2 regions of the Paenibacillus sp. p3-SID1389 genome follow, and region 1 is predicted to be linked to the other one. Evidence: riboswitches for the same ligand, from Rfam matches in the RefSeq annotation. Region 1 holds a riboswitch; the other holds the start of a gene.
What was found. A riboswitch is a leader RNA that binds a small molecule or an ion and turns the genes downstream of it on or off. The one in region 1 is predicted to bind S-adenosylmethionine.
Positions count from the first base shown of each region.

Region 2: another riboswitch for S-adenosylmethionine. It lies ahead of M3G15_RS07670 (methionine ABC transporter ATP-binding protein); the one in region 1 lies ahead of metA (homoserine O-acetyltransferase MetA).

Region 1 is NZ_JALXVO010000025.1:18,461-33,313, reverse strand. Features, by position in the region: gene M3G15_RS12160 (sensor histidine kinase) at 1-69, opposite strand, end outside; gene liaF (cell wall-active antibiotics response protein LiaF) at 73-1,020, opposite strand; gene M3G15_RS12150 (hypothetical protein) at 1,188-1,337, opposite strand; gene M3G15_RS12145 (3D domain-containing protein) at 1,477-2,178, opposite strand; gene thrS (threonine--tRNA ligase) at 2,533-4,470, opposite strand; gene M3G15_RS12135 (putative sporulation protein YtxC) at 4,865-5,776, opposite strand; gene mqnC (cyclic dehypoxanthinyl futalosine synthase) at 5,895-7,031, opposite strand; gene M3G15_RS12125 (trans-sulfuration enzyme family protein) at 7,230-8,393, opposite strand; gene M3G15_RS12120 (aminotransferase class I/II-fold pyridoxal phosphate-dependent enzyme) at 8,390-9,580, opposite strand; gene metA (homoserine O-acetyltransferase MetA) at 9,598-10,533, opposite strand; SAM riboswitch class I at 10,654-10,783, opposite strand; gene corA (magnesium/cobalt transporter CorA) at 11,273-12,208, shown strand; gene M3G15_RS12105 (HRDC domain-containing protein) at 12,837-13,847, opposite strand; gene M3G15_RS12100 (DUF3055 domain-containing protein) at 14,088-14,390, shown strand; gene M3G15_RS12095 (5'-3' exonuclease) at 14,507-14,853, opposite strand, start outside.
Region 2 is NZ_JALXVO010000013.1:29,613-44,465, reverse strand. Features, by position in the region: gene M3G15_RS07710 (Cof-type HAD-IIB family hydrolase) at 1-434, shown strand, start outside; gene M3G15_RS07705 (DUF456 domain-containing protein) at 445-930, shown strand; gene M3G15_RS07700 (putative polysaccharide biosynthesis protein) at 982-2,619, shown strand; gene M3G15_RS07695 (DUF2515 domain-containing protein) at 3,531-4,829, opposite strand; gene M3G15_RS07690 (thioredoxin family protein) at 4,977-5,345, shown strand; gene M3G15_RS07685 (COX15/CtaA family protein) at 5,494-6,489, shown strand; gene M3G15_RS07680 (UbiD family decarboxylase) at 6,664-8,430, shown strand; gene M3G15_RS07675 (Cthe_2314 family HEPN domain-containing protein) at 8,445-9,161, shown strand; SAM riboswitch class I at 9,289-9,446, shown strand; gene M3G15_RS07670 (methionine ABC transporter ATP-binding protein) at 9,649-10,662, shown strand; gene M3G15_RS07665 (methionine ABC transporter permease) at 10,662-11,330, shown strand; gene M3G15_RS07660 (MetQ/NlpA family ABC transporter substrate-binding protein) at 11,391-12,272, shown strand; gene M3G15_RS07655 (SDR family oxidoreductase) at 12,672-13,445, shown strand; gene M3G15_RS07650 (NifU family protein) at 13,551-13,796, opposite strand; gene M3G15_RS07645 (YuzB family protein) at 13,875-14,108, shown strand; gene mqnE (aminofutalosine synthase MqnE) at 14,131-14,853, opposite strand, start outside.

The DNA of each region.
Region 1 (14,853 bases):
GCTGCCGGTGAGCAAGAAATAACACAACAGCTCCCACTTCGTATTCATCAAGATCCGCCGCACAATCATGGGTTACCCTACCATGTTCACTTTAACGTCGCCCACAAACACGCTGACAATCAGCTTAATCCGCTTGCTGGCTTCACCGTAATACGGAGATTCGGCGGTGACGCTGCTCATGAAGCCGCCTTGCTTCTGCGTCAGCACTTTCAAATCGCCGATGAACGCGCTGGAGGTGGCCACAATACCGATGTCCATATCGTCGGGGATGAACACTTTCACGTCGCCGATGAAGGACGAAACATTAATTTTCGTTTCCCCGTAAGGAATTTGCGCCTTGGTCAGATCAATGATCGTATCGCCGATAAAATGGGAGATATTCATCGGCTTCAGCTGGAAATAATCCTGACCCAAGTGAACATCACCGATAAATCCGGATTTCTGGATGACCGATCCATGGCCTCCTGAACCACCTTCATGATGGTGGTGCCCGAAATTAGGATGGGAAAAACGCGGTTTTTCCTGCTTAGCTGCTTCTTCCTTCTCTTTCTCCTTCTCCATCGATCCGAAAATCGAATCCAGCGGAGACTCCATCTCCGGATGGAACGTTGGTGGCGGAGGATCGAGCGGCGGCATCGGAGGCGGCGGAAAATCGTCGCGCCGTTTGCGCCGATGCGGATCACGCGGTTTGAACAAGACGAACAACCCGCCGATGATCAACATCACCGGAAAGAAGAAGCGGAAAAAGTCGCCCGGACTTAAGTCAATTAAATTCAGATTGCGGCCCAGGAAATACCCGCCGATCAGCAATAATACGACACTGCCGACAAAGTTACCGCCCCGCCAGCCGCCGTTGCTTAAGTTCACCAACCCTCCTAAAATCAGAAACAAGGGCCAGTATGTCGCGAACATTTCGCCGATGCTGAAATCGGTCACCCCGAACTGATTCAGAAGAAAAACTGCCCCGATACCGATCAGCACCATCCCTCCAATAAATCTTCCAAATAAGCCATTTCTCATCTCGTTACCTCCAATGGACTGCCTCTTACTAATGCCAGTTTACCTGAAGCGTAAGGTGATGAACAGCGGCGCGGGATGGAAAGCTTGATCGGTCCCAAGACCGAGGGGAAAGGGAATATATGTAAAAAGCGTCCCTCAAGGGACGCTCTTTTCGCTTTACGCGATCATTATTGTTGTTTGTTCACTGAAGTCGTTGCATTGCGAGAAGCTTTCGCTTTCTGAGCAACGGTTGCTGTGCTTTCTTCAGCAAATTCTTCATTAAACTTCTCGTTAGGTGTTTTGTAACCTGGAGAAGCGGCTTTCTTTTGATTTGCCATGATTCTCACCTCCCTCTCGCATACGCCGATTCCGTGAGTCGTTGGCGTTTTCGCAGCCCTCTCGTCGTGGACCACGAACCTTATTATGCGAACCGGGAAGATGAATTATGCGAGCGAAAAAGCGAAGGGGTGGCGAAGCTTAAATCGCCTTGTCCCAAAGATTTTCAGGAATTTCTTTGTTCACTTCCATCGCTTTGCCAAGCTCCTTCAGCATCTCTTCGGTCAACTTGCCGTCTCCTTTGCGAACCACCTGGACCTCAACCTCTTTTTTGCCCCATTCCTTATAAACCTGCTTGATGGTATCAAAATAAAGGTCGATTTTATGACCGCGGATCGCGGAGCCTTTATCGGCAACGACCCCGTAGCCATACCCCGGAATATAAAGGATCGTGCCAATCGGAAAAATCTTTAAGTCGGCGGCAATCGTCGAGACGGTATCTTTGTCACGCCGCACCCGAACGCCCGAATACGTGATGCCGTATTGCGGATGGTTGGGCTTCTTGCCGGTGGATTCATAGCCGGCGGTATAACCGGTTGCCAGCACTTTGACCGTTTCCACCGCTTTTTTCTTACGCTCAGGCTGAGCCTGTTGAGCCTGTTTATGTTCCGGGTTCATCATGATGACCCGTTGATATTGGTATTGTCGTGTTGTTCTTACCGCTTGCAGTTGCTGCGTTTGCTTCAGCCCCAGCCATTCTGCGTAATTCCGGTATTGCCGGTTCGCGTAAATGCTTTGCGGCTGGAAGCCCCCAACCGGCAGATCCGCCGCCATCGTAAATACAAGCAATCCTGCAAGCAAACAGCGTGTACTAAACTTGTGCCAGAAATGAAATTGGCGCATGAGAAAACCTCCCCCTTATTCGAAAGGTTTTCCACATACGCCCAATTCTATACATCCTGGCTTTTCATCACGAAGCTTTACCGAAGAGGCTTGATCGACGTCGAATCATGAATACAGTTCATTTCCGCTCAAAACCGCCGATTCAGCCAAAAACTCCCTCAATGAATTGCACTTTTACACTTCAGGCCCCTTGAAATCGGGATTTTGCACATCACGCAATGCACTTTTGCAGTTGGAGCTTTTGAGGTTGGGTTAATTCAACTGGGCCTTCCCCCACACAAAAATGTTGTAAAAAGTGCAACATTTACTCCGCTCATCCGCCCGAGCGGACGGTGCAGACGAAACGCACACGAACTAAATCACGTGGTTGCGGATTTCCTCCTGCAATTGAGCAATCACTTCATCCACCGCTTTGGCGCCAAGGTCGCCTTGGCCGCGTTTGCGGACGGAAACGGTGCCGGCGTTTTGCTCGTTTTCGCCTACGACGAGCATGTACGGCAGCTTCTCAAGCTGAGCTTCGCGGATCTTATATCCGAGCTTCTCGTTGCGCAGATCGCTTTCGGCGCGGATGCCGGCAGCCCGCAGCTTGTCTTCGACCTGACGAGCATAAGCGTCGAAGTTGCTGGACACCGGAAGCACCTTCGCTTGAACCGGAGCGAGCCAGAGCGGCAGATTCCCTGCAAAGTTCTCCAGCAGGAAGGCCGTGAAACGTTCCATCGTCCCGAGGATCCCGCGGTGCAGCACGACCGGACGATGCTTCTGGCCGTCGTCGCCAACGTACTCCAGCTCAAAACGTTCTGGCAACAGGAAGTCGATTTGCACAGTCGACAGCGTTTCTTCCTTGCCAAGCGCCGTTTTGATCTGCACGTCGAGCTTCGGTCCGTAGAACGCCGCTTCGCCTTCTGCTTCAAAGAATGGCAAGCCGGCTTCCTCTACAACCTCGCGGAGCATCCGCTGCGCCGTATTCCACATCTCGTCGTTTTGGTAGTACTTCTCCGTATCTTGAGGATCACGGTAAGATAACCGGAACCGATACTCATGAATCCCAAAATCGTTGTATACCTGTTTGATCAAATCCAGGACGCGCTTAAATTCATCTTTGATTTGATCCAAACGGCAGAAAATATGAGCGTCATTCAGCGTCATAGAACGCACACGGTGCAACCCGGTTAATGCGCCGGACATCTCATAACGATGCTGCATCCCCAGCTCGGCGATGCGGATCGGCAAGTCCCGGTAGCTGCGCATATCACTCTTATAAACCATCATGTGATGCGGGCAGTTCATCGGACGAAGCACAAATTCTTCCGTATCGATCGTCATTTTCGGGAACATGTCTTCTTGATAATGCTCCCAGTGACCCGATGTTTTATACAAATCCACGTTCCCCAGCACCGGCGTGTATACATGCTGGTAACCCAGTCTTTCTTCGATATCAACGATATAACGCTCCAGCGTCCGACGAACCGTCGCTCCCTTCGGCAGCCAAATCGGCAAGCCTTGGCCGACCAGGTTGTTGAACGTAAAGATGTTGAGTTCCTTCCCCAGCTTCCGGTGGTCGCGTTTCTTCGCTTCTTCCAGCATGTGCAGATGATGATCCAGGTCCGCTTTCTTCATAAACGCGGTACCGTAAATCCGCTGCAGCATTTTGTTGTTGCTGTTGCCGCGCCAGTACGCGCCAGCCACGCTCAGCAGCTTAAACACTTTGATTTTCCCGGTCGAAGGCACGTGCGGCCCGCGGCACAGGTCGAAGAACTCGCCTTGATCATAAATCGAAATGACGCTGCCTTCCGGCAATTCGCGAATGATCTCCAGCTTATACGGATCATCCAGCTCCGTATAGATCGCTAACGCTTCTTCACGGCTAACCTCGCGGCGGGTAATCGGCAGGTTTTCACCGATGATGCGTTCCATTTCTTTTTCGATCTTTTGCAGGTCCTCTGGATTAAGCGGATGCTCCAAGTCCATGTCATAGTAGAAGCCGTCTTCGATGACCGGCCCGATCCCCAGCTTCACTTCCTTGTTGCCAAACAAGCGTTTCACCGCTTGAGCCATCAAGTGGGCGCTGCTGTGACGCATGATTTCCAGACCTTCTTGGGAATCCCCAGTAATGATCTCAACTTTGGCGCCATCCACCAGCTTCGTGTTTAAATCCACCGCCACGCCATTGATTTTTCCGGCCAGCGCATTTTTGCGCAAACCGCTGCTGATCGAAGCAGCGACATCCTCCAGACTGCTGCCTTCCGCATACTCCCGAACCGAACCGTCCGGCAAAATAACAGATACTGCCACCTTGATTTCCTCCCTAAAATATGTGATTGTTTACCGGAAGCGGACAAATCAAAAAACGCCCGTCCCGGAAAGGGACGAGCGTTAAATACCCGTGGTTCCACCCTCATTCGGCCAATCCGCAGCACTCACCCGTGCATCACAACTCGGAAACGGCCCTTAATTCGGCATTCGTTAACGGGAATGAACCGGTATTCCTTACTTCACGAAGGTTCGGGAATACAGCTACAAAGGGGTAAACCAAAAGCGAATCCGAAGGGAATTCCAGCCAAGTTCCCTCTCTCTGTACCGTTCAAGTCTTCTGGCTCATGTCTTTGTCCACGCTATTTAAGGTTGTTCACTTAATGGAAGTAATTATAATGCGAACTTCCCGGATCGTCAAGAAACCTCTTCTTCATTACCCTTGATCTAGACGCCGCGTCTCCTGATGGAACAGCTGGCAATGCGGGCAAAGCAAGCAGATTTCCACCCGATCGCCAAAAATCCGCGAGATCGTCGTAATCACCTGGGCATCAGGTTCCTGGGTATGAATCAAAATCCGGTCCGGGGACAGGGAGATCAAGGTGCTGACGATCACGTCCTCCATCTGCATCTCCTGATCGGCAATCCGCGCGACAACCCCGCCAGAAGCCGGCACACGAATCGGCGTAAATTGCTCGTTCAGAATCGCAAATTCATGATCGTGCTTATGCATCAAATGAACTAACGGGGTCAAAGGCTCCTGAAAATACACGAAATACTGCAGCAGCCCAATGAATTCCTCATACTGCTTGTCGAGCAAAAACTCGTCGACGGCATAATCTACGATTTCGCGCAGCTTGTCCTCGTAAGCCTTGAGGCGAAACCAGACGAACCCTTCCAGATGGAGGTCGGAGGAAGACTGCAAATACTCGCGTAGCGCTTCTTGTACCAACGCTTTGCGTTCCTCTCGGGCACAGCCGGTAACAGCTTCTTCGGCCAGAAGCCGGTCCACCATGTCATGAACCTGCTGCGCTTCCTCGCGGGATTCGAAGCTGTAATCCCGTCTCATGACTCGAGCGGCGACCTCTTCTTCCTTCTCGCTGATGATGTATTCTGCGATGCCAAGCGACAAAAGGTCGATCAGTTGTGGATCGCAAGCAGCTTGCCCCCCGCCGCTGGAGTCTGGACGTCCGATAAGCAACGCCTCCAGCATCCCGCCTTCGGCTGCTTGAAAGCTAAGCCGAACCTCGCGGTTATGTAAGCTGCTGACGGCCTCCTGTATCAAAGCTTTGAACCGTTCCTCCGATTCGGCGGAACCACAATTGACGCGTACAGTAAAAAAATCCATGAATCTGGCCCCCTTCCGCTTCCTTCTCCAAGTATATGGTGGGAAGGTAGCGGATATACGGGAACCGTTCATGGAATGAAAGGCAGTTCTGCCAGCAATATTTTATAGGAGAATCAAGTTAGTTTTGCATAATAAAATCGCGTTCGACCGTAGCTTCTTCATCAAACACACGTAAAATCTCATATTTGGTATTGCGTTGAGCCGGAACTTTGCCTGCGGAACGAATGATCGACAGGATCGATTCGATGTTCACTTTATGCGTCGCACCGGCGGACGATACAACGTTCTCCTCGATCATCGTGCTGCCGAAGTCGTTACAACCGTATTGCAGCGACAGCTTGCCGACTTCAGGACCCATCGTCACCCAAGAGGACTGCAGGTTTTTGATGTTATCCAACACAATTCGGCTAATCGCTACCGTTTTTAGATAGGCTTCCGGCGTTTGCCGTTCGGCTTTCAGGTTCGTGTTGTCCGGCTGGAACGTCCAAGGGATAAAGGCCAAGAAACCTTCCGACGGATAACCGTTCTGGATGCATTCATCCTGTGCTTCCCGCACGCGCAGCAGATGCAGCGCCCGTTCTTCCATCGACTCGCCAAACCCGATGACCATCGTGGCCGTCGTGTTCATTCCGATTTTATGGGCGGTTTGCATTACGTCCATCCAGTCTCTCCAGGAGCCTTTCAGGCGGCTGATTTTGCGGCGTGTCCGGTCGTCCAAAATTTCAGCTCCGCCGCCCGGCAGCGAATCAAGACCTGCTGCATGGATTTCGCGCAAGACCTCTTCCAGCGAAAGCCCATCGGACACTTCCTTCATCTTCATGATTTCCGCAGGTGAGAACGAGTGCATCGTGATGTTCGGGAACCGCTCTTTAATCGCCTTCAATAAGTTCGTATAATAGCTAAATGGTAAATTCGGGTTGGTTCCACCTTGCATCAGAATCTCTGTGCCGCCTACGTCCACCGTTTCCTGGATTTTTTGAAAAATCACTTCGTCCGGAAGCACATACCCTTCCTCAGAACCTGGCCGGCGGTAAAAAGCACAGAACCGGCAATATACGTCACAAATGTTCGTATAGTTGATGTTCCGTCCGATCACAAACGTCGTGATCGGTTCGGGATGCTTGCGCTCCATCAAAATGTTGGCGGTATGCCCGATCTTCTCCACTTCGTCAGATTCGAACAACCGGATCGTATCCTCCAAATCCAGGCGTCCGCCCTGCAGCGCTTTGTTTAATATATCGTCGATTGCAGTCATATCACTGCCTCCTTAGAACAAATAAATGAATCCCAGGCGATACCTGAAAATTTAAAATGTTAATTCAATCGTAACACAGTCCGCCCAGGAAAAACAGCACCCAATCACGGCGCAGACGCCGAAGAAACGTTGACACATACAGAGGAAAATGCCAAAAAGGCCGCATACCGCGGCCTTTTTATCCGTTCACGAGCCTATTCAGCTATTTGCAAGCGCCTCGTCCAAATCGGCAAGCAAATCGTCGATGTCCTCCAGCCCGACGGAGAAACGCAGCAGCCCGTCGGTAATGCCCCGCTCGCCGCGAACTTCCGGCGGCATCGAGGCATGCGACATCATCGCCGGGTAAGAGAGGATGCTCTCGACGGCACCCAGGCTGACCGCAACGAGCGGCAGCTTCACCCGATTCAGCACCCGCTTGGCCCGCTCGCCTGAACCAACGTCGAAGGAGACCACCGCGCCATAACCGGTGGATTGCTTCTCCTGAACCTCGCGGCCGGGGTGATCCGGCAAGCCAGGATAATACACGGCCGCGATGTCGCTCCGGCGGCTCAGCCAGTCGGCCAGCTTGCGCGCGCTCACTTCGCTGTGCGCCATCCGCGCCCCCAGCGTCTTCATGCCGCGCATCAGCAGCCATGAATCCTGCGCGCCAAGGACGGTGCCCAGCCCGTTCTGCACATATTTCAGCTGACGGGCCAATTCTTCCGTCCGGGCCACCGCCAGGCCGGCCAACACGTCGCTGTGTCCGCCGAGGAATTTCGTTGCGCTGTGCAGGACGATATCTGTCCCCAGCTCAATCGGGCGCTGGTAATACGGCGTCATAAACGTATTGTCCACGATGCTAAGCAACCCATTTTCTCGCGCCCACGCGGAGATTTCCGCGATATCGGTGATTTTTAACGTAGGATTGGACGGCGTTTCCATATAGACGGCTTTCGTGTTGGCTTTCAAAGCCGCCTTTACCTGCTCCGGCTGCGTCATATCGACGAACGTCGTTTCGATGTTCATCCGGGTTAAAATATTGGACAGCAGACGATAGGTCCCGCCGTACACATCTTCGGTCACGATAATATGATCGCCGGCCGAGAGCAGCATCAGCGTTGTGGAAATGGCGGCCATCCCGCTGGCAAACGCGAAGCCTTGGACCCCGCCTTCCAATACCGCAATGTAATCCTCCAGCGCCTGCCGCGTCGGATTGCCGGAACGGCTGTAATCGTGCTGCGGCGGATTAAAAATATCGTGATGATGGAACGTCGACGCCTGATAAATCGGTACACTGGACGCGCCGGTAGCCTCGTCCACCTCGCTGCCGAAGTGAATCAGCTTCGTTTCAAATTTGTTTTCCCGTTTCTCCTGCCCGCTCATGCGCCTTGTCCCCCTTCGACTTCCTGCCGCGCCGCTTCCAGTGCATTACTCAGGTCCGCAATCAAATCATCAACGTGCTCGATGCCAACGGAGAACCGCAGCAACCGATCATCCACGCCCACCGCATTGCGGATCTCCTCCGGAATGTCAGCATGCGTCTGCACTGCAGGATACGTCATCAGCGATTCCACGCCGCCGAGACTTTCGGCAAATGCAATCAGATTTAGATTGCGCAGCACCGGCTCTACGTACCGAGCATCCGTTACTTTGAAGGAGAAGATCCCCGTATTGCCGCTCGACTGCTTCCGTTGCGTCGCGTACCCTGGGTGATCCTCCAATCCCGGGTGGAATACCTCGGCTACCTGTGGATGTGTCTGCAGGAATTTGGCGATCGCCAGCGCGTTGCTTTCGTGCCGCTCCATCCGCAGCGCCAGCGTCTTCATTCCGCGCATCAGCTGATAAGAATCGGACGGGCTGAGCACCGCCCCAATCGAGTTGTGCAGGATCGCCATCTCCTGAGACAGCTCCTCGCCTTTGGTGATGATCAGACCGGCCAGGACATCGTTATGGCCGCCCAAGTATTTTGTCGCGCTATGAACAACGATGTCCGCACCAAGCTCAATTGGCCGCTGGAAATACGGCGTCATCAGCGTATTGTCGACGATCGTCAGCAAGCCATGAGACCGCGCCCATGTCGATACCGCTTCAAGATCGGTGATCATCATCAGCGGATTGGTTGGCGTCTCAATAATAACCGCCTTTGTATTCTCTTGACGTACACGTTCGAGTGCATCCAAATCGTTCGTATCCACATAAGATGCGGTTACGCCAAATTTGGACATGATCCGCTCCAGCAAACGGTATGTGCCTCCGTAAAGATCCAACGATACGATGAGATGGTCGCCTTGAGAAAATAACGTAAATACCGTCTGCAGCGCGGCCATCCCGGAGCTACAGGCAAACCCGGCATCGCCGGATTCCAGAGCGGCCGCTGCGTCTTCCAGCACTTTGCGGGTAGGGCTTTTCGTACGGATATAATCGAAGCCCGTGCTTTGCCCCAGACGCGGATGCCGAAACGCCGTGGCTTGATAAATCGGATAATTTACCGCGCCTGTGACCGGTTCTTCGACCGATCCGATTTGTGCCAATCTACTCTCGATGCGCCATTCCTTGTTTCTCTCCCCCACCTGCAATCCCTCCACTTTTAGATCTCATATACAAAATCGGCCGTTTGATCGATATCGTACGGTGTTTCTTGATACACATAGTAGTTTAACCAATTGGAAAATAATAAGTTTGCATGGGCACGCCACGAAGAACGCGGGGTGCGAGTCGGATCGTTATTCGGGAAATAGTTTACCGGCAAATCGATTTCCAAGCCTTTGGCAACATCCCGGTCATATTCCCATTTGAGCGAATCCGGATCGTATTCGGAGTGCCCGGTCACGAAGATCTGTTTACCGTCGCGGGTGGCGACCAAATAAATGCCGGCTTCCTCCGATTCCGCCAGAATCTGCAGTTCCGGCACCCGTTCGATGTCCGAGCGTTCCACGTCCGTATGACGAGAATGCGGCACTTGGAACACTTCATCAAACCCACGCAGCAGCTTTACCTTCGGATCGTTGACCGTGTGGGAGAAGACACCAAAGCACTTTTTCGCCAGTGGAACTTTACGAACGCCATAGTGGTAATACAATCCGGCCTGCGAGGCCCAACAGATGTGCATGGTCGAAGTGACATGGGTTTTGGACCACTCGAAGATTTCCTTCAACTCTTCCCAGTAGTTCACTTCTTCAAAATCCAACTGCTCGACCGGTGCCCCTGTCACGATCATGCCGTCAAAGCGGCGATTACGAATATCGCCAAACGTTTTGTAGAACATCTCCAGATGCTCTGCGGACGTATTTTTTGAGGTATGCGTGCTCGGATGTAGCAGGACGATTTCCACCTGAAGCGGCGTGTTCCCCAGCAAACGTAAGATTTGTGTCTCCGTCGTTTCCTTGGTTGGCATCAGGTTCAGAATCGCGATCCGCAGCGGGCGAATGTCCTGATGGTATGCACGGCTTTCATCCATCACAAAGATGTTTTCGTTGGCCAAGACGTCCTTGGCCGGTAAATGGTCCGGTACTTTAATCGGCATGTGGTTTCACTCCTTTAATCGTAGCGTCATCCTTAATTCATCATCCGTTTCGAGGGGCCGTTTATACAAAAATGACCTCTCTCACGGGGAGAAAGGTCATTACGTATTCGGTATGCGCCTCTCTCATCTCTCAGAAGCCGTCCAGCGTTCGAAACGGACGGTCCTGCAAGAATTAGCACCGCTGCGATGGGTTTCATCGCCGGTTGCCGGGTATCATCGGGCTAGTCCCTCCACCTGCTCTTGATAAGATTTCGCTGTATTTAGTTATTTTCGGGGGCCTGGGCCATCGCCCGTACTCCCTGACATTCACTTTAAAGTATCCGATGGTATTCCGTCAAGAACTCTGCGAGAAAAATCACACGGTGTTCATGGACCGCTTGAATCCAGTGCACATAGTATACTTTTGGGTTGAAACATTTCATTCGCTGGCGTTATACTAGACAAGTGCCTTTAGGCCCAGACGGGCCTAGGGTTTGACGCATATTCATGTAACCTGATCATAGCGAGGTGAAACCGAGAATGGAAGGCGACCCGAGTCCGCAGAGGAACACCCAGGTCAAACAATTGCATAGGAAACCGACCCGCTGGGTGCCTGCGGAACGTAAAGGGCACTTTCGTTTCCCGGTATTTGCATAAACGCCTTTTTGACCGTTGCCGGGCGAACCCGCGGTTGGTCCCTTTCCTATGCTGCAACAAGAGCATCCCAGGCCTTCAGGCCCGGGGAAAGGAGTGAAAGCATATGAAAATCCGTCATGTTCTAGCCGGCGTATTTACCCCCGTAGAGGACGTGGAGTTGACAACCACCCCTCCGGAAGAAGGCTTCTATTGGATCGACGCGGGCGTGGATGACCTTGCCCTGCTGCAGCCTTTATTTTCACTGCACGATCTGGCTGTGGAGGACTGCTTAAGCGAAGAAGAGCAACGTCCGAAGATCGAAACCTACGACAACCACTATTTCATCGTCGTGAACAGCATTCGGTATGATGACGAGGAAATTTTCCTGCGTGCATTGAACATTTTCTTGGGACGGCATTATATCATTACAGTTACTAAACAGAAAATCAACGAGCTGCGTGCGGTGAAGCCGATCCTGTGGGAGCAAGAGGTCAGCGAGCCCGACCGGTTCCTGTACCTGCTGGTCGACCTGGTGGTTGATAACTACTTCACCGTCGGCGATCGGATTGAAGTGAAGATCGAGAAGCTGGAAGAAGACATCCTGATGCATACCAAACGTTCGCACCTGAACGAAATCATCGGGCTGCGAAGTGAAATTTTGTGGCTAAAGAAAGTGCTGGGTCCGCAGAAGGAAGTCATCAACATTTTGAACAAGAAAGACCTTCGTCTGATCGACGACCAACTGCAAAAATACTTCAGCGACATCTACGAAAACGCCGTGAAGATCTCCGAGAACTTCGACACGTTCCGCGAGCTCGTCGGCAACTTACGCGAGGCCTATCAGGCCGCCATCGCCAACCGCGCCAACGAAATCATGCGCGTGTTCACCGCGATTACGACGATCTTCATCCCGCTGACGCTGATCACCGGGATCTACGGGATGAACTTCGACTATATGCCGGAGACCCATTCGAAGTACGGCTACTTTATCGTCCTTGGCATCATGGCCGTGCTCGGCCTCGGCATGTACTACATCTTCCGGAAGAGAGATTGGATATAGACAGTAAGGCCAACACGGGCTGGAATCCGCGTTGGCCTTTTTGGTTGGGCGAGACGTTTGCTAGGAAGCCTAACCCTTTGAAGGTGCGAGATGTGTGTGCGCGGGCGTTAGGCTGACGCTTGATAATGCGCCGTTTAAGTTGCGGCTTTGGCCATTTGAGAACGGCAAGACGTATTGCACTAGCCCCTTGTTGGACGTGCGCCTGAATCCCCCTGACCGTTTAAATTAGGCGAGTCGAGCGTGAACTGCAAAAGTGCAGTTATTTTGCCGCGATCCCCCCCTAAATCGACTCTTAACTGCAAAAGTGCAGTCTTTTTTCGATAAATGGGCTGCTTTCCGCAAAATCTCCCGAAATGAACTGTACTTTTACAGTTAAAATGCATTTTGGCGGCATTTTCGGCCGGATCAACTGCACTTTTACAGTTCATCCGGACGTCGGCGGTCAAACACTTCGAAATTCCCTCATTACCTGCTGCATTTGCGACTCTTGCGAGTAGCAACACGTACCACTCTTACAGCACCAACAGTCACTACCGCACTACTGCACTTACCACTCATCCCCCAACTTACTACCCTTACCGCACTACCACACTTACCGCCTTACTGCCCAAAAGCATCCCTTGCCGCCTCAACCCGCGTGCCGGGCGTTCTCGCGCTGGCGGCGGTACCGGATGCGGATCAGGCGCAGTCGCTCGTACAGCGTATCGAGGTTGCCGCTGCCGCCTTCACTGGCTTCGGGCCCGTACACCTTTTGCAGAACCGGCTTCAGGAGCGTGTCCCCCAGCTCTTCGTAAGCTTTCCATACGGCCTGCTGCTCCGCTTCGGGCATGACCTCAAGTTCGGCACTCACCAAATCCTCGGTGTTGTAGCCCTCCTTCTCCAAGCTTTCCAGCAGCTCCACCGCATCCCGCCGCTCGATGCCCGTACGGGCGCAAATATCCTCTACCTTAAGCCCTGCGGCCAAGGCTTCGAGCACCGCTCGACGGACGTTGAACTTTTCCATTTCCGCCCGGTATTTCACTTCCTTCTGCTTATACATCCAAGTACGGAAAACCTCGTCGTCGATTTCCTGCTCGACCCAATCCAGCGGGAACCCGCGCTTCCGCTCGGCCGCCCGAGTGATCTCCAACAGCTCGGCGCCATATTCGCCGGCCTTGTTCTCACCAACGCCCGGCAGCTGCAACAGCTCATCCACGGTCTGCGGCAGAAATACGCTGATCATCCGCAGCAACCGATTGCTGGCAATTAAGTAAGGCGCTTTGCGCTCAGACGAAGCTTTTCTCCGACGCCAGGCCGTCAACTCGTTGTATACCGGTTCATTGCTGTTTAATTCGCTATAGCAAAACAGCTTCTGCGCCGCCATCCCCCGTCCGGTTAACGCTTCCTTCTCGTCCCAGATTCCCTCCATTATGGGGCGAAACCCCTCGCCTAGCTTGGCGGCCAATCGATGGCGGTAAATATGAAGCATCTCCGACCATGAAGCCCCTTCGTACCAAAGGTCCTCCTGCTCACTGTCTGCTGTCACCTCATTCCAGCCCATCCGCCAAACGCCGTCCTCCTCTCCAATCCACACCTGGGCCCCCCGAATCATGGCCCCGCCGTCCTTCTTCTCCAGACTGTTCAAAAATACAACCCGCATCAACCTGTCCCTCCTTGAAAAATTTTCAGCTACGAAGGAGTCATTTCATCTTTTTGCGCAAAACAAAAAGCACCTCTTCTGCGAAATTCGCAAAAGAGGTGCTTCCTCCAAACGTAACCTGTTATCCCTAATAATACCATAATCAACCAAGCTGTCAATGCATAGGAATCATTTTCCCATTGTCTTCCGTTTTCCGGTATAATAACTAGAGACATTCCGAAATAAGGGAGGCATTACAGGATGAGCGACCCGCATCAAGAGCTTGATTTCCTGTCCGACAGTACCGAAAACACTTCGACCCGGTTCGTCACGTTCATCGGCGGATCGCTGAAGCGTTATGACCTGGCGGTCACCACGACCAATCGTTTCTATGGGAAGAAGCTGGTCACCGACCTGCACAACGGCCGTACGGCCATTCTTGGCACCGACGACCTGGAGGAGGAAGGGTACCTCGAACATATTTATAACCTGAGCGAGGAGGAAGGCACCGAACTGCGCACCTTTCTGTACCAGGTATTAGGTGAACCGTACTTCACGGATTAAAGTTGCACGCAAAACCGCAAAAACAGCAACCTGCGTAATGGACCGTATTGCTCTTATTCACCTATTTCCCGGCAATTTCTCGGTGTAACGGACTCCATTGACCTTAATGGCCACTTTTAAACGACACCCATCCAGGCGCTGATGCTGGCCATCTCCAGTTCCTCGAACTTGGAGATTACCTGCGCCGGATTCAGCTCAAACCGGCAGGTCTCTACATCGCATTCCAGCTCAATGTCACAGCGGATCTTGGCCAGCTGCCGCGAGAGATGCAGCATGTCGAGATCCGCTTCGATTTTGGCCCGGACCGATTTGGACAACTGGTCCAGATTGGCCAGGATGCCTTCCACCGAGCCGTGCTCCTGCACGAGCTTCAAGGCGGTTTTCTCGCCGATGCCGCGCACGCCCGGATAGTTGTCGCTCGTATCCCCCATCAAACCCTTCAGGTCCACGATCTGTTCAGGCC
Region 2 (14,853 bases), on a different contig from region 1:
GGGCCTACGCCGTGGAAGGCAATTATAACGAAGGAAACTGGCAACCGGAATTATTGGAACGGAATCATTGGATGAAGTTTGGTTATTTTACCGAGGATGATGAGGTGAGGGGAGAGATTTTACGGCAGCTGCAAGAGATGGGCGGACTTGAAATCACGAATTCATCCCCGCACAATTTGGAGATCAATCCGAAAGGGATCAGCAAGGCCAGCGGCATTCAGACGGTTTGCGGACTGCTTGGACTGGAGATGTCCGAAGTCGTCGCGATCGGAGACAGCTTAAATGACTTGGCTGCGATTGAAGCCGCGGGTCTGGGGGTTGCGATGGGGAACGCCCAGGAGGCCGTGAAGGAGAAGGCCGATGTCGTGACCACGTCGAATAATGAAGATGGCATTGCCTGGATTATTCGGGATTATATTTTGACAGGGGTGTGAGAAAATGGCGCTGTCCGTGATTGGCTGGATTTTGGTGATTGCCCTGTTTGCCGTGGGGATGGCCGGAGCGGTGTATCCCGTATTGCCTGGGGTGCTCGCCATCTATTTTGCCTTTTTTGTGTACGGATGGTTTTTCTCGTTTGAGTCGTTTGGCCCCTTCTTCTGGATTCTACAAACGTTGATCGTGGTCGCGCTGATGGTGGCGGATTATGCGGTCGGGGCTTGGGGCGTCAAAAAATTCGGCGGCAGCAAGCTGTCCGTCTGGCTTAGCACGATCGGCATTATCATCGGTCCGTTTGTTATTCCGGCTTTTGGTCTGGTACTAGGGCCGTTGCTGGGTGCAATGATCGGGGAATTGATTAAGGGCGAGTCGCTCACCAAATCGTTTAAAGTGGGCATTGGTTCCGTCGTTGGCTTGTTTAGCAGCATGGTGGTCAAGGTGATTTTGCAACTGGTGATGATCATCGTGTTTATCATTTGGATCGTTGCATTTTAGTTTTCATTCTAGTTAGCACTTATATGGATTGCGGGAAAGAAGGAATTGCTTTTGTCCAAGAAGGAATCGTTTATTAAAGGCACGTTAATTTTGGCGGGAGCCGCGCTGATCGCAAGGGTGCTTGGCTTGTTCCAGCGCGTTCCGTTGGAGCACATCCTTGGAGATATCGGGAACGCGTCGTATTCGCAAGCGAATGCGGCGTATTTCATGCTGTTAACTTTAGCAACGGCGGGGATCCCGAGTACGCTGAGCAAAATGGTGTCGGAGCGGCACGCGCTGAACCGGCCGGAGGAGGCGCGGCGCGTGTACCAGGCGGCGCTGCTCTTTGCCGGTGTGGCGGGCTTGGTGATGTTCGTGCTGCTGTATGCCTTGGCGCCCTATTATGCGGAAGCTTCCGGCGTTCCGGAATCGGTGGTGGCCATTCGCGCTCTGGCGCCGGCCTTGCTGCTGTTTCCGCTGATCGCTATGATCCGAGGTTACTTGCAAGGTCGGAATATCATGATCGCCGGGGGGGTTTCACAGGTCATCGAGCAGATCGTGCGGGTGGCGGCCGGCATTATTTTGGCGTTCGTGTTGTTCCACTGGGGCTATTCGGGCGAAAAGATCGCGGCCGGCGCGACATTTGGCGCGGTGCTTGGCGGAGTTGCGGCGCTGATTGTGATGCTCGTGTACAGCTTGAAGTTGAAGCGGAAGGACCAGGCCGAGGGGCAAGGGAAGCCGCGAGGTGAAGCCGCTCGTCTGTCGTTTAAGCGAATTTACGCGGAAATCCTTAAGCTGTCGATTCCGATCGTGCTTACCGCGCTGGCGGTGCCGGCGGTTAACTTTATCGACAACTCGATCCTGAAGCCGCTGCTCTCCGGGCAAATCGGCTCTGGACAAGCCACCTACATCCTCGGGATCCTCGGGAACCGGGCGCAGATGATCGCGGGGATTCCGCCGATTCTGGCGATTGCGCTGAGCCAATCGCTGGTGCCGGTCATTTCCGCAGCTTACGCGCGGAAGGATCAGGAACATTTGCAGCGCCAAGTCACCTTGGCCATGCGGGTCGCGGTGTTGAGCGGGATGCCGATCATTCTGGCGCTGGGCACGGCGGCGTATTCGGTGAACGGGTTACTGTTCAGTACCCGGGACGGCAGCAGCATCGTCGCGTTGCTGACGTTTGCAACGATTTTTCAAATTACGATGATGACGAGTAACTCGATTCTGCTGGGGGTAGGCAAAGCCAACTTGTCGATGGTGCACGTGGCGATCGGGATACTCGTCAAGCTGGCAGCCAGTTATCTGTTTGCGCAGTTCTGGGGGATTTATGGCATCATTATCGCCACCGGGCTCTGCTTCTTCGTCATCACGCTGCTAAATGTTCGGGCGATGAAGCAAATCGTACCGTTTTCTTTGATGGGCAGCCGCTGGGGCGGTTTCCTGGTTACCGTCGTGGTTTTGTCCGGTGTAGGCTACGGCCTGAACCAGGCCGGCATTCAAATGGTCGACCTGATGCCAGCGCGGGTTGCCTTCTTCCTGACCTGCTGCATCGTTGGCGTGGCAGTAGTCGCACTTTACCCAGTGCTGCTCATCCTGCTGCGCGTCGTCCGGAAGGACGAGCTGGCCAGCTACCCAGCCCCCCTCCGCAAAATCCTCTCCCCGCTCATGCGCCTGCAACGCAGCGGCCGCCAAGGCCGTCAAGCGGGCTAACTACAAAAGCAAGAAGCAAAACTCAGCGACTAGCGGATGCATGACTGTGTGCCCGTTAGTCGCTTTTTTTACGCGATGATCCCTTTTTGGTCAGAGAGGTAAAGTTGTGGGGGAGGCATGCTTTTCTATGCAGCTTTTGCATGATTATCCCGTTGGATCAGGAAGTAGGAGTGTGAGAGGAATACCATTCGTATGTAGTGGGGTGGGTGGCTGGACGGCTGGGAGACGGGCAAAGCACATGGCTAGAAGGGGATGTCGCGTGAGCGCTTTTACACCATTATCCCTTTTGGTCATGGACGGCAGTGTGCGAGTGGATATGCTTTACTTATTACTTACAGAATGAAACAGCTGGAATCAGGAGAGCCGCAGATCGTTTGGGTAACCGCGGTCGTAAGGGTGTACGTCGGGGCGCCTTTTACACCTTTATCCCCTTCGCTCAGGGAGGCTGGAAGTTAAGGTTACGCATCATTCCGATTATGCGGGGCAGTTTCGAGGGAGATTAGCATTGAGTAAGGAACATACTCATCAAGTTCGGTCACTCGCTGGTTGATTAAGAGGGATAATCGTGCAAAAGGAGCTGGCAGACAAGCTTCGTTGGGGGCTGGTGTAGAGGTTGTGACTCGCTGGCTGATTAAAAGGAATAATGATGCAAAAAGGGGGCTAGTGAAGAAGGAAGAGGGAAGAGGGGTTCGGTGATGGGGAAGTGTGATTTCACTTCGATTGTTTTTCGGTCGTCTGACTATACGGGATAATAGTGAAAAGAAGCTGCCAGAGTAGGCTCCACGGGGGTAGCGGAGAGCAGAGGAGGGAGCGGGCGACAGAAGCTAACGAGGGAACCCGCGATAGACCGGAGCGAGTGGCGGAAGCTAAGCGGGGCGGGGGAAGGCGACACATCAACCCGCCCCGGACGGTCAATGCTCCTCCACCGCATCGTGCACAAATGCGGTGGTGAGGATGCCGTTCCTGTGCGAGCGGCTGATGTCGCACAGGAACGGCGCTTTTGGCGCGCTGATGTCGTCCAGCGCGCGGGTGTCTTTGAGCCAATCCTCTCGGGAGATTGGCTCATAGGCGGTGTCGCCCCAAGCGCTGAGCAGCTTGGGGCTGTAGAGACGCTGGCCCGGCGGCAGCGTCTCCTGGGCGAGAAGCTCTGACCCCTGTACCTTGGCGGTCAGAGCTTCTTCTAAATTGGCCGTGAACAGTTCCGGCCAATAGTCCGCCCGCGAGCCGCTGTGCGGCACGCTCGCGGCGAAGCGCTCCGCGCCGCTGCGCACGGCGCGGTAGCCCATCAGCATCGCGTACAGGCTCTTGCCTAACGCGATGCGGGCCTGCAGGCTGCCGAAGTCGGAGACGGTGCGCCCCGCAAGGCGGCGCATTTTACCCCCGGCAGCCCCGTCCACTCCCGCCGCTTCGCTCAGCGGGAACACCACCTGGTTTAATCCAGCCAGGCTGAACAGGCGGAAGTTCATTTTTTCCGTGACATGCTTCTGGAAGTAAGGATGGCGCACCACGCGTTTCTCAATATAATTCTGCTCGTTGATGATGAGTCCGACGGTCAGCAAGGCGCTGCTGCGGTCGATCCAAAACCGCTCCCAAAACGGCCGCATAAAACGGGAAACGTGAAAATACGGCAGCAAGTGGAACCGGCTGGCTCCGAACTCCCGGCTAATCATGTACAGTCTAAGCTGCGGATAAGCGTCCTGAAAAATCAGGGCGTTGCAACGTTCCAGAAACCGATACGTGAGCCGTTTCTCTTCGGCATCAATCACATCAGCCATTCGGCTGCTGTGCAGGTCTGTCATGTTCCAGCCGGCGTTTCGCGAGACCATATGCGCGAGGAAAGCCCAGTGCAGCTCCGGGCAAGCTTGATAGCAGGCGAGATAAGCCGCCGTCCGGCTGATGTTGTTCGCACCGGCCAAACGGGTTTCCTCAGCGATTGCTTCGGCCAACTGCAAATCCTCGGCGCTGTAATCTTCACCTGCTGACGCCGTCCGAGCGGCCGCAGTGCGCCGCAGCAACTCCTCGATCTCGCTGATGACCGTACGGGCGGCCGCTTCGTTCCAGCCCAAATCAACCGTCTCTTTCCGCAATTCAGAAGAATCGGAAAGCACGGCGGTTTTGTTTTTGAGCATGGTTGAGATTGCGGCGGGCAGGCTGGACATCCATCTTCTCAGGTTGACAGCCTTCCCATTGTCTTGGCGGTGGTCCCCCATGGATTCCGCCTCCCTTCTACCTTAGATCGAGCGTCCGAATATTTGGCGGCCGGCTAGGCATAATACGATCTAGTATGTCCAAAAAGATTGACTTCCACTCCCGCTTCTGGTTGACTAGAAGTATCCTGATGAAAGGAAGGATCATCCATGAAAAAAATTACGTCCCCCGCGGAATTTCAAGTCAGCATTCAATCCAGCAACTTAATCGTAGCGGTCTTTAAAGCCGACTGGTGCTCGGATTGTAAATTCATAGATCCGTTTATGCCTGAGGTTGAGGCGAAATACGAAGGTCGACTGACGTTGATTGAGGTCGATGTGGACCAAGTTGGCGAGGTCAGCCAGGAGCAAAACATTCTCGGTATCCCCAGCTTTGTCGCCTATACCGACGGCCGCGAGCTGGTTCGGTTCGTGAACAAACTCCGCAAATCCCGTGAGGAAATTGAGGATTTCCTGAACAAGGCGTTGGATGTGTATCATACGCTCCATGACACGCCGGAAACCCGGGATACGTTATAATCCAAAAATCAAACGCCATTATATTCATCACACCGCCGCAGGGAAATCCCTTGCGGCGGTGTCGATTTTTCAACATTTTCTATGAAAGTGGTTACTTGATCGGTTATAATGAAAAGGATTAGCGATTAACTTAAAGGTGTGAACCGTTTTGCATACGAAATCTTTAAAATGGCTCAGTTACGCCTCTTGTTTTGTCATGTTCCTGGCGACGCTTGGGGGCAGCGTTGTGACCAAAACGGAATCAGGACTCGGCTGCGGCAATGATTGGCCGCTCTGTCACGGGAAGTTTGTCCCGGCTCATACGCTCGCTTCCATGATCGAATATTCTCACCGGGCAGTCAGCGGGGCGGCCGGTTTGTTTTCTTTGGCGGCGTTTGTCGCGTTTTGGATGTATCGGAAGAACCGCAAGGATCTGCAGTTGTATTCCTTGATGGCCTTAGTTTTTGTCATGGTGCAGGCCGTGATGGGAGCGATGGCGGTCATTTACCCGACGTCGTCCGCCGTTATGGCGCTGCATTTCGGGTTCTCGTTGATCGCATTCGCCAGCTCGATCATGCTGGTTCTAGGCGTTCGCGAGGAAGAACGCGGACAAGCTGACCGCAGCGCGGGGCGCCGTCCGCAGGACCCTATGCGCCCATCTGGCTCGGCAGTCCGCGTGTCTAAAGCGTTCCGCAATCTGACCTGGTTTGCGACGGGCTATACGTATATCGTCGTTTATCTCGGTGCCTATGTCAGCCATACGGACTCGGCGGGCGGATGCAGCGGCTGGCCGCTATGTAACGGTCAGCTCATTCCCGGATTATCCGGCGGAGAAGGGATCGCCTTTATTCACCGGGTTGCGGCCGCTCTGTTGCTGGTCGTGATCGCAACGGTTGGCCATTTTGCCTTCCGCAAGCATCCGGAACTGCCGGACATCCGCAAGCTGGGCGTTGCTGCAACGGTGCTGGTGATCGTTCAAGTGTTGACCGGGGCGACCATCGCGCTGACGTTAAACAATTACCACGTTTATCTCTTCGCTTCGCTGGCCCATATTATCGTGTTGGCCTCCTTGTTTGGGGTCTTGTGCTATTTAAGCGTCCGAGCCTGGCAGTTGAGCCGAACAGCCAAGGAGGCACAGGCTGCGCCGGCTGACAAAGCCGTTTAACTGGCACTTCTTGACGTCCGGCTTCGGCGTGACTTCCGCGATTACGTCGGGATTGTCATGAATCTGTAGAATGACAGGGCCTCCCGAGGAGTGTGAGGTAAGGTATACTTTTGTCTATAGTGTAAAGTGATGCAACGATCGGGTGATGACCCGGTCTTTTAGGAGGATCAGGAGATGAGCTACAAGAACCTGCGTCAATGGATCGATGCACTGCAAAAAGAAAACGACCTGGCGATCATCGATGTGCCGGTTGATCCTTACCTGGAGTTGGCCGAAATTCACCGGCGGGTCATTGACGACGGCGGCCCGGCTTTGCTGTTTACCAATGTCAAAGGTACGCCTTTCCCCGTGGCAACGAATCTGTTCGGAACGCCTCGCCGGGTGGAGATGGCCTTTGGTCCCCGGCCTGAACAGCTTGCTAACCAACTGGTTGACGCGATACATAAACTGCTGCCGCCGACACCTAAAGCGATTTGGAATGAGCGCGGGCTAATCCGCGACGTACTGAAGGTCGGCATGAGAACGGTATCCAAAAAAGACGCCCCCATTCTGGACGTCTGCCGAACGGAAGCGCCGCTGAAGGACCTGCCGAAGGTGACCAGCTGGCAGAAGGACGGTGGCCCGTTTATTACACTGCCGCTTGTATATACGGAAAATCCGCTGCAGCCAAAAGAAAACAATCTGGGGATGTACCGGATCCAATTGTATGATGACCAAACTACCGGCGTGCACTGGCAAATCCAAAAAGGCGGAGGGTTCCACTACCATGAGGCGGAGAAACGCGGCGAGCCGTTGCCGGTATCCGTGTTCCTGGGCGGACCTCCAGCCATGATCGCCTCGGCGATCTCGCCGGTGCCTGAGCATCTGTCCGAGCTGCTGGTCGCTTCCTTCATTCTCGGCGAGAAGCTGCCGATGGCTGAAAACCCGCTGGGCGGCCACCGCATTCCGGCCGAATCGGAATTCGCCATCTTTGGGCTGGTGCCTCCGCATGAACGCCGACTCGAAGGTCCCTTCGGCGACCACTTTGGATATTATTCCTTGCAGCATGAATTCCCGGTGCTGCACGTCGGACATATGTGGCATCGGAAGGATGCCATCTACCCGGCGACGATCGTCGGTAAACCGCGTCAGGAGGATTATTATCTAGGCGATTTCCTGCAAAAGCTGCTGTCGCCAGCCTTCCCGATCGTAATGCCGAATGTGCGCTCGCTATGGACGTATGCGGAGAGCGGGTTCCATGCGCTGAGCTCGGCGGTCGTCCGTGAGAGCTATTCCCGCGAAGCGCTGGTGTCCGCCTTCCGCATTCTGGGTGAAGGCCAGCTCTCGCTGACCAAATTCCTCATGCTGACGGACAAGCTGATTGATCTCGCAGATTTCCGTCTGCTGCTGAAGACGGTGCTGGAACGTTTTGATCCGCGCACGGATCTGTTCATTCTAAACAACACCTCGCATGATACGCTGGATTATACCGGCCATAAGCTGAACCACGGCAGTAAGGCGATTCTGATCGGCGTAGGCGAGCCGATGCGCGAGCTGCCCCGGGCGTACGAAGAAGGTGAAATCGCGGAAATCGATGCGATCCAAGTTTTTCATGACGGATGTCTTGTCGTTTCTGGTGCATCCTATGAGGACGAGCCGGAGCTTGCTGAGCGTCTGCTGGGCCGTCTTCGCGAACGCGGGACCGCTTGGCCGCTTGTGGTATTGGTGGATAACGCCGAAGCGGCGGCCCATGATCAAACGGCGTTCCTGTGGACGGTGTTTACGCGGTTTAATCCGGCCAGCGACATTTACGCGGCTTCCGAGGTGCGTCAGCATCATCTGTCCTACAGTTTGCCGCTGGTCATTGATGCCCGCATGAAGCCGGGTTATCCGGATGAGCTGTTCCCGCAAGAGGATATCGTGTCCTTGGTGGATCAGCGTTGGAAATCCTACTTTCTGTGAAAAGGGGAATGCCTATGCTGCGAAGCTTGCTTGGGGAGCCGCCTCGCCAAAACGAGGGGCGGTTGGCCGAAACGATCAGCGCGATGACGCAGACCGTGAGACTGCTGCAGAAGGAAATCAAGGAGCATCAAGACCCTACGCATGATTTCCGCAAGCTGGAGATTTGGGTGCACGGCTTGATCACTTCGTTGGATGAGCTCGAACAATGCTTATATGCCGCCACCTTTTTTCGCAAAAAGGTACATACCGAATTCGTTGAAGACATGGATCCGGTTGAACGGGCGGATTATGCAAGATATGTGTATTTTTACAAGGACGGATTCATTCGCGTGTTCTCGGCGCTGGACAAGCTCGGCACGGTGCTCAATGAACTGTTTGATTTGAACACATCGAAGGTGAAGTCGCGTTTCTCTTATTTTACCGTGCTGCGCCAATTTGCTGCTTTGAAGACTCACACCGAGCTGGGGAATCGGTTGAACGCGATTAAAGAGACGTACCGGGAAGCGCTGGGCGTGTTGCGGCGCCGGAGAAATACGGAGATTCACTACATGAACTCGGAGATGAAGGACGACTTGTGGCAACGGCATCAAGCGTTGTTCGGAAAGGTCGCTCTGGAGGACTTGGATCAGCATATCCGTGAGCTTGAGCAGGGATACCAAATGGTTTGCGAAACCTATTTCACGGTTTTTGACTACATCAATCATAGATGGAAAAAAATTACGGCGATCTAACCCGATCGCCATTCTTATTTTTCCTCTTTACAAAACGAACAAAACTCATTATACTCATCAATAGTTTTACATGACAGGTTAACAACGATGTAATCTCGCAAATGACTCTTTTAATTTCATATTTTATTTCTTATCGAGAGAGGCGGAGGGAAAGGCCCGATGAAGCCCAGCAACCGATTCGCCCGTGAAATGATTTGCAGGATGTAGCGCACTCGTCACGGCGGAATGTCATGGTGCTAATTCCTTCAAAACCGATGTGATTTACTCGGTTTTGGCAGATGAGAAGGCATTGTCTTTACGTAAAGAGAGCCCTTTGAATCTGTTAGGGCTCTTTTTCTTTAAGATATCAGAAAGTATAAACTTCGGAGCATTGGCATCCTGATATCGCAAGACAAACTTCCGCTAAACGCGGTCTGTCTACTTTGAATGTACGTCGATAGACGTTTTTCTTATATTTACGCCATGCTAGGAACAGGAGGTTAGCCGATTGATTGAACTTAAGGGCATTACGAAAATCTATCGCACCAAAAAAACGGCGACCCCCGCACTGTCCGGATTAAATCTGAGCGTTCGCAAAGGGGAAATCTTCGGCGTCATCGGTCATTCCGGTGCCGGCAAGAGCACGTTGATCCGCTGCATCAATTTGCTGGAGCGCCCGACCGAAGGTGAGGTGTGGGTCGGCGGGGTTGAGCTGACGAAGCTCGGTAAGCGTGAGCTGCAGCAGCAGCGCCGCAAGATCGGCATGATTTTTCAACATTTCAACCTGCTGTCATCGGCTACCGTTTATGATAATATCGCATTTCCGCTGACGCTGATCGGAACGCCGAAGGCGGCCATCGCGGAGAAGGTCAATGAGCTGCTGGCTCTCGTCGGCTTGGAGGAGCATCGTCACAAGTATCCGGCGCAGCTCTCCGGTGGTCAGAAGCAGCGCGTCGGCATCGCCCGGGCCTTGGCCAGCGAACCGGATGTGCTGCTGTGCGACGAGGCCACTTCGGCGCTGGATCCACAGACGACGGATTCCATCCTGAAGCTGCTGCTGGACATCAACAAGCGGTTCCAGCTGACGATCCTGCTGATTACGCACGAGATGCATGTCATCCAAAGCATCTGCGACCGTGTGGCGGTTATTCACCAAGGAGGCATCGTGGAAGAGGGGCCGGTGACGGAGGTGTTCCTGAAGCCGAAACATCCGGTGACCCGGGAGTTTATCCACCGGGAGTCAGGGGACGAAGGCTTGAAGCTGGCGACTTCGGTTCCGCATCCTGCGTGGGCGAAGCTGGTGAAAATCACGTTCCTGGGAGCGAAAACCTACGAATCGGTGTTGTCCCAGGTCGTTCGGGAAACCGGCGTCAACTTTGCCATCCTGCAAGGCACGATCTCAGCGATTAAGGATATCCCGTACGGTCAACTGACCGTATCGTTTGAAGGCGAAGATGACCAGGTGGAGCGCACGCTGTCGCTCCTGCGGGAACGCGACCTTGACGTGGAGGTGATCGAATAATGCGTGGATTGGATCTCGGAACCATCGATTGGGCAGAGATGGGTGTGGCCACGCTGGACACCCTAAAGATGATGGGTTTTGCAACCTTGTTTACTTTCTTGATCGGGCTTCCGCTCGGGGTGTTGCTGTACACCTTCTCGCGTTCTCAATCCTTGGTATTAGGATGGGTTTACCGGATAATTTCGCTAATTGTTAACATCCTTCGCTCGGTTCCGTTCATTATCTTGATCGTTGCGTTAATTCCGGTTACGCGGGCGATCATGGGCGTATCCACCGGTGTGGAGGGGACGATTCCGCCGCTGGTGATCGGGGCAGCCCCGTTCTTCGCCCGGTTGGTGGAAACGGCGCTGCGCGAGGTGGATCGCGGAGTGATCGAAGCTTCCCAAGCGATGGGCGCTTCCTCGTTCCAGATCATTCGCAAGGTGCTGCTGCCGGAATCGCTGCCCGGCCTGATCGCGGGCATGACGATTACCGTAGTCACGCTGGTGTCCTATACCGCCATGTCGGGCATGGTCGGCGGCGGTGGTCTCGGCGACCTGGCGATCCGTTACGGGTATTACCGGTACGAGACGGGAATCATGATCGTTTCGGTGATTTTTATGGTCATTCTGGTGCAGGTGCTGCAAATGCTGGGTGACCGCTTGGTGATTTATTTTACGCGGAAATAAGGAAACTTAAATATATAGAAGCATCCTTATTCAAAAAACCTTTAAGGGGGAGAACCTGCAATGAAAAAATGGACTTTATCTTTGTTAACGCTCGTATTGGTACTGGTACTGGCTGCTTGCGGCAGCAATAACGCCGCCAATAACGGGGCAGCAGGTAACACGGCTGGCGAAACGTCGGCAGCTGAAGGGAATGCCGCAGATTCGGGGAACCAAACCGCAGCCGAGCCAGTGAAGCTGGTTGTAGGTGCGACCGTGCCTCATGCTGACATCTTGAAATTTATTGCACCGAAGCTGAAAGAAGAAGGCGTTGAGCTGGAAGTTAAAGAATTCACCGATTATGTGCAACCCAACGTACAGCTGTATGAAAAAGAGTTGGATGCGAACTACTTCCAACATCAGCCTTACCTGGACGAACAAAATGCCCAAAACGGCTTTGATCTCGTTCCGGTTGTAGGGGTTCACGTTGAACCGTTTGGCGCTTACTCCAACAAATACAAATCCGCTGACGAGCTTCCGGACGGTGCTACAATCGCGATCCCGAACGACCCAACCAACGGCGGCCGCGCGTTGCTGTTGCTGCAGAAGCAAGGGTTGATCAAACTGAAGGATGACGCTGGAATCACAGCAACGGCTAAAGACATCGTAGAAAATCCGAAAAACCTGAAATTCAAAGAAACGGATGCAGCTATGCTGCCTCGTCTGCTGCCAGAAGTAGATCTGGCGCTGATCAATACGAACTTCGCGCTGGAAGCGAATTTGAACCCGACGAAGGATGCTTTGTTCATCGAGGATAAAGATTCGCCATACACGAACCTTCTGGTAGCTCGCCCGGACAATAAAGATTCCGAAGCGATCCAGAAGCTGGCGAAGGCGCTGACTTCCGACGAAGTCCGCACGTTCATCAACGACACCTATGATGGTGCTTTGGTACCGGTATTCTAAGTAGCAAGAAGCAGAAATGTCCCGTTGCGTGTGCAGCGGGATTTTTTTGTTTTCCTGCCAGTTTGAAGCGTCCATTGCATCTCAACTGTAAAACTGCAGTTCATTTTCGGCAAATCGCCCGATTTATGGCCTGTGAAATGTAAAAGTGCATTCGATTGGAGGCAATTTGGCCCCAAAAGACGCTTCTGACGGGAAATCAACTGTACTTTTGCATTTGAAAGCTTAATGTCAGGGCATTTTGGTGAAAATCAACTGCACTTTTGCATTTAAAGAGCGCTGTTTCGTCGTGGAGCATGGGGGGAGCGCAAAAGAACGGGATAGAACGCCGCGGCGGTTTGTGGGAATCCTTTAAATCTTTTATACTTAAAGGAACAGCACCTGGGAGGAGGAGAAGGAACGTTGCATGGCAAAGTTGCCTTAATTACCGGGAGCGCCAAAGGCCTCGGGAAGAAAACAGCGCTGACGCTGGCAGAACAAGGCTGCCATATCGCGCTGAATTACGTACATAGCAAAGCGGAAGCGCTCTCCCTCCAATCGGACATCGAGCGCCTGGGCGTCCGCTGCATCGCAGTGCAAGCCGACGTTTCGCGCCGGGAGCAAATCGAGGACCTGGCCCGTCAAGTGAACGAGCAGCTCGGCACGATTGACATCCTGGTCAACAACGCCGGACCGTTTATCCGCGAACGCAAGCTGTTTGCCGACTACAGCCAGAGTGAAGTGCTGGCCATGATCGAAGGGAATTTGGTGGGCAGTTTGCTGCTGGATCATCTCGTACTGCCTGGGATGCGGGAGAAGAAATGGGGGCGGATTATCCATTTCGGCTTTGGTCATGCCGCGGAGTCGCGCGCCTGGCCGCATCGGGCGGTTTATGCCGCAGCGAAAACCGGGCTGGTGTCTTTCACCAAGACGCTGGCCGTCGAGGAAGCCCCTTATGGCATCACCGTAAATATGGTTTGCCCCGGCGACATTCGAGGGAACCAGAAAGAGATGTCGATCCATGAAGTTCGCGGTCTCCGCGATGGAGAGACGCCGCTGGGGCGTCCCGGAAGCGGGGAGGATATCGCCCGCGTCATTGCGTTTTTGTGCCATTCGGACTCGGATTTCATCACTGGCAATATCATGGACATCTCCGGCGGACTCGACCCGATCCGTCCGTGGATCAAGCCTTCTTAAGCGGGTCTGTCAGACCCAACAAAAAAACCCGGCCTTCCGACATCTTGCCGGAGCCGGGTTTGTTTAAACCCTCCTGCTGAAGAGCGATCATTCATGGATTGCGAATTAAAATACTTGTACGACCTCTTCTACGCCTTCCACTTCTTCAAACAGAGCGCGTTCGATCCCTGCTTTGAGGGTGATCGTGGAGCTTGGGCAGCTGCCGCAGGCACCCATCAATTTCAGTTTCACGATGCCGTCTTCTACGTCGACGAGTTCGACGTCGCCACCGTCACGTTGCAGGAAAGGCCGCAGTTTGTCCAATACTTCCAATACTTCATCATACAATTTATCTTGTACGTTTTCACTCATTGTTTTCAACTCCTTTCTTGCCTTATTATATTACAAAAAGTCAAAAATTTAAATGCTTCTTCATGGGGAGGACGGAAGATGAAACCGATCCTTGAATATTGTACGAATAATGCCAGTTTAGGTACGGACGAAGCGATTTGGAAAGTGAAGGAGCAAGTCGATTGCGATATCTATGAATACGGCTGCCTGACCGCTTGCGGCACGTGTTATTTGTTTCCGTACGTGCTGGTTGACGGCGAGCAGGTGGAGGGGGAAGAGGCCGACCAGTTAGCCGAACGAATCCTGCAAAAAATTAGGGAGACCCATCCGTAACGAAAGGTTCCCCCTGACGAAATTATTCGTAGACCCGAAGCTCGTTGTAGAACGTATCCCGTTCAACCGGAATGCGCCCGGCCCCTTTGACGAGCCAGATCAGCTCTTTTAACGTCAATCCTTCCGGGGTTTGCGCGCCTGCCGCATGGCTGATTTGCTCCTTCAGGATCGTGCCGTGTACGTCCGAGGCCCCAAAGGTTAAGGCCACCTGCGTCAGCTGGACGCCGATATTGATAAAGTAAGCTTTGATGTGCTGAATGTTATCCAGCATCAAGCGGCTGATCGCGATCGTCTTGAGGTCCTCGAAGGCAGAATTGCGGCGCATGATGCTGGCGTTCTTGTTTCGCGGCTGCATGGACAACGGGATAAACACCTGGAACCCGCCGGTTTCGTCCTGCAGATCGCGGATTTGCATCATATGGCGGATGCGATCCTCATAGGATTCGATAGAGCCGTAGAGCATCGTGGTTGGGGTCTTCATTCCCAGCCGGTGCGCCGTCCGATGGACGTCCAGATATTGGTCGACGTTGGCTTTCTCGACCTTCATCTTTTCCCGATATTGGTCGGACAAGATTTCCGCGCCGCCGCCGGTTAAGGATTCGAGGCCGGCTTCCTGCAGTTGCATCAGCACTTCCTTCGTGCTCAGGCCGCTGAGCCGGGTGAAGAATTCGATCTCCGCCGCCGTATACGCCTTGATGGTCACATGCGGGAAATTCTCTTTCAGCGCTTTGAGCGAGTCCACGTA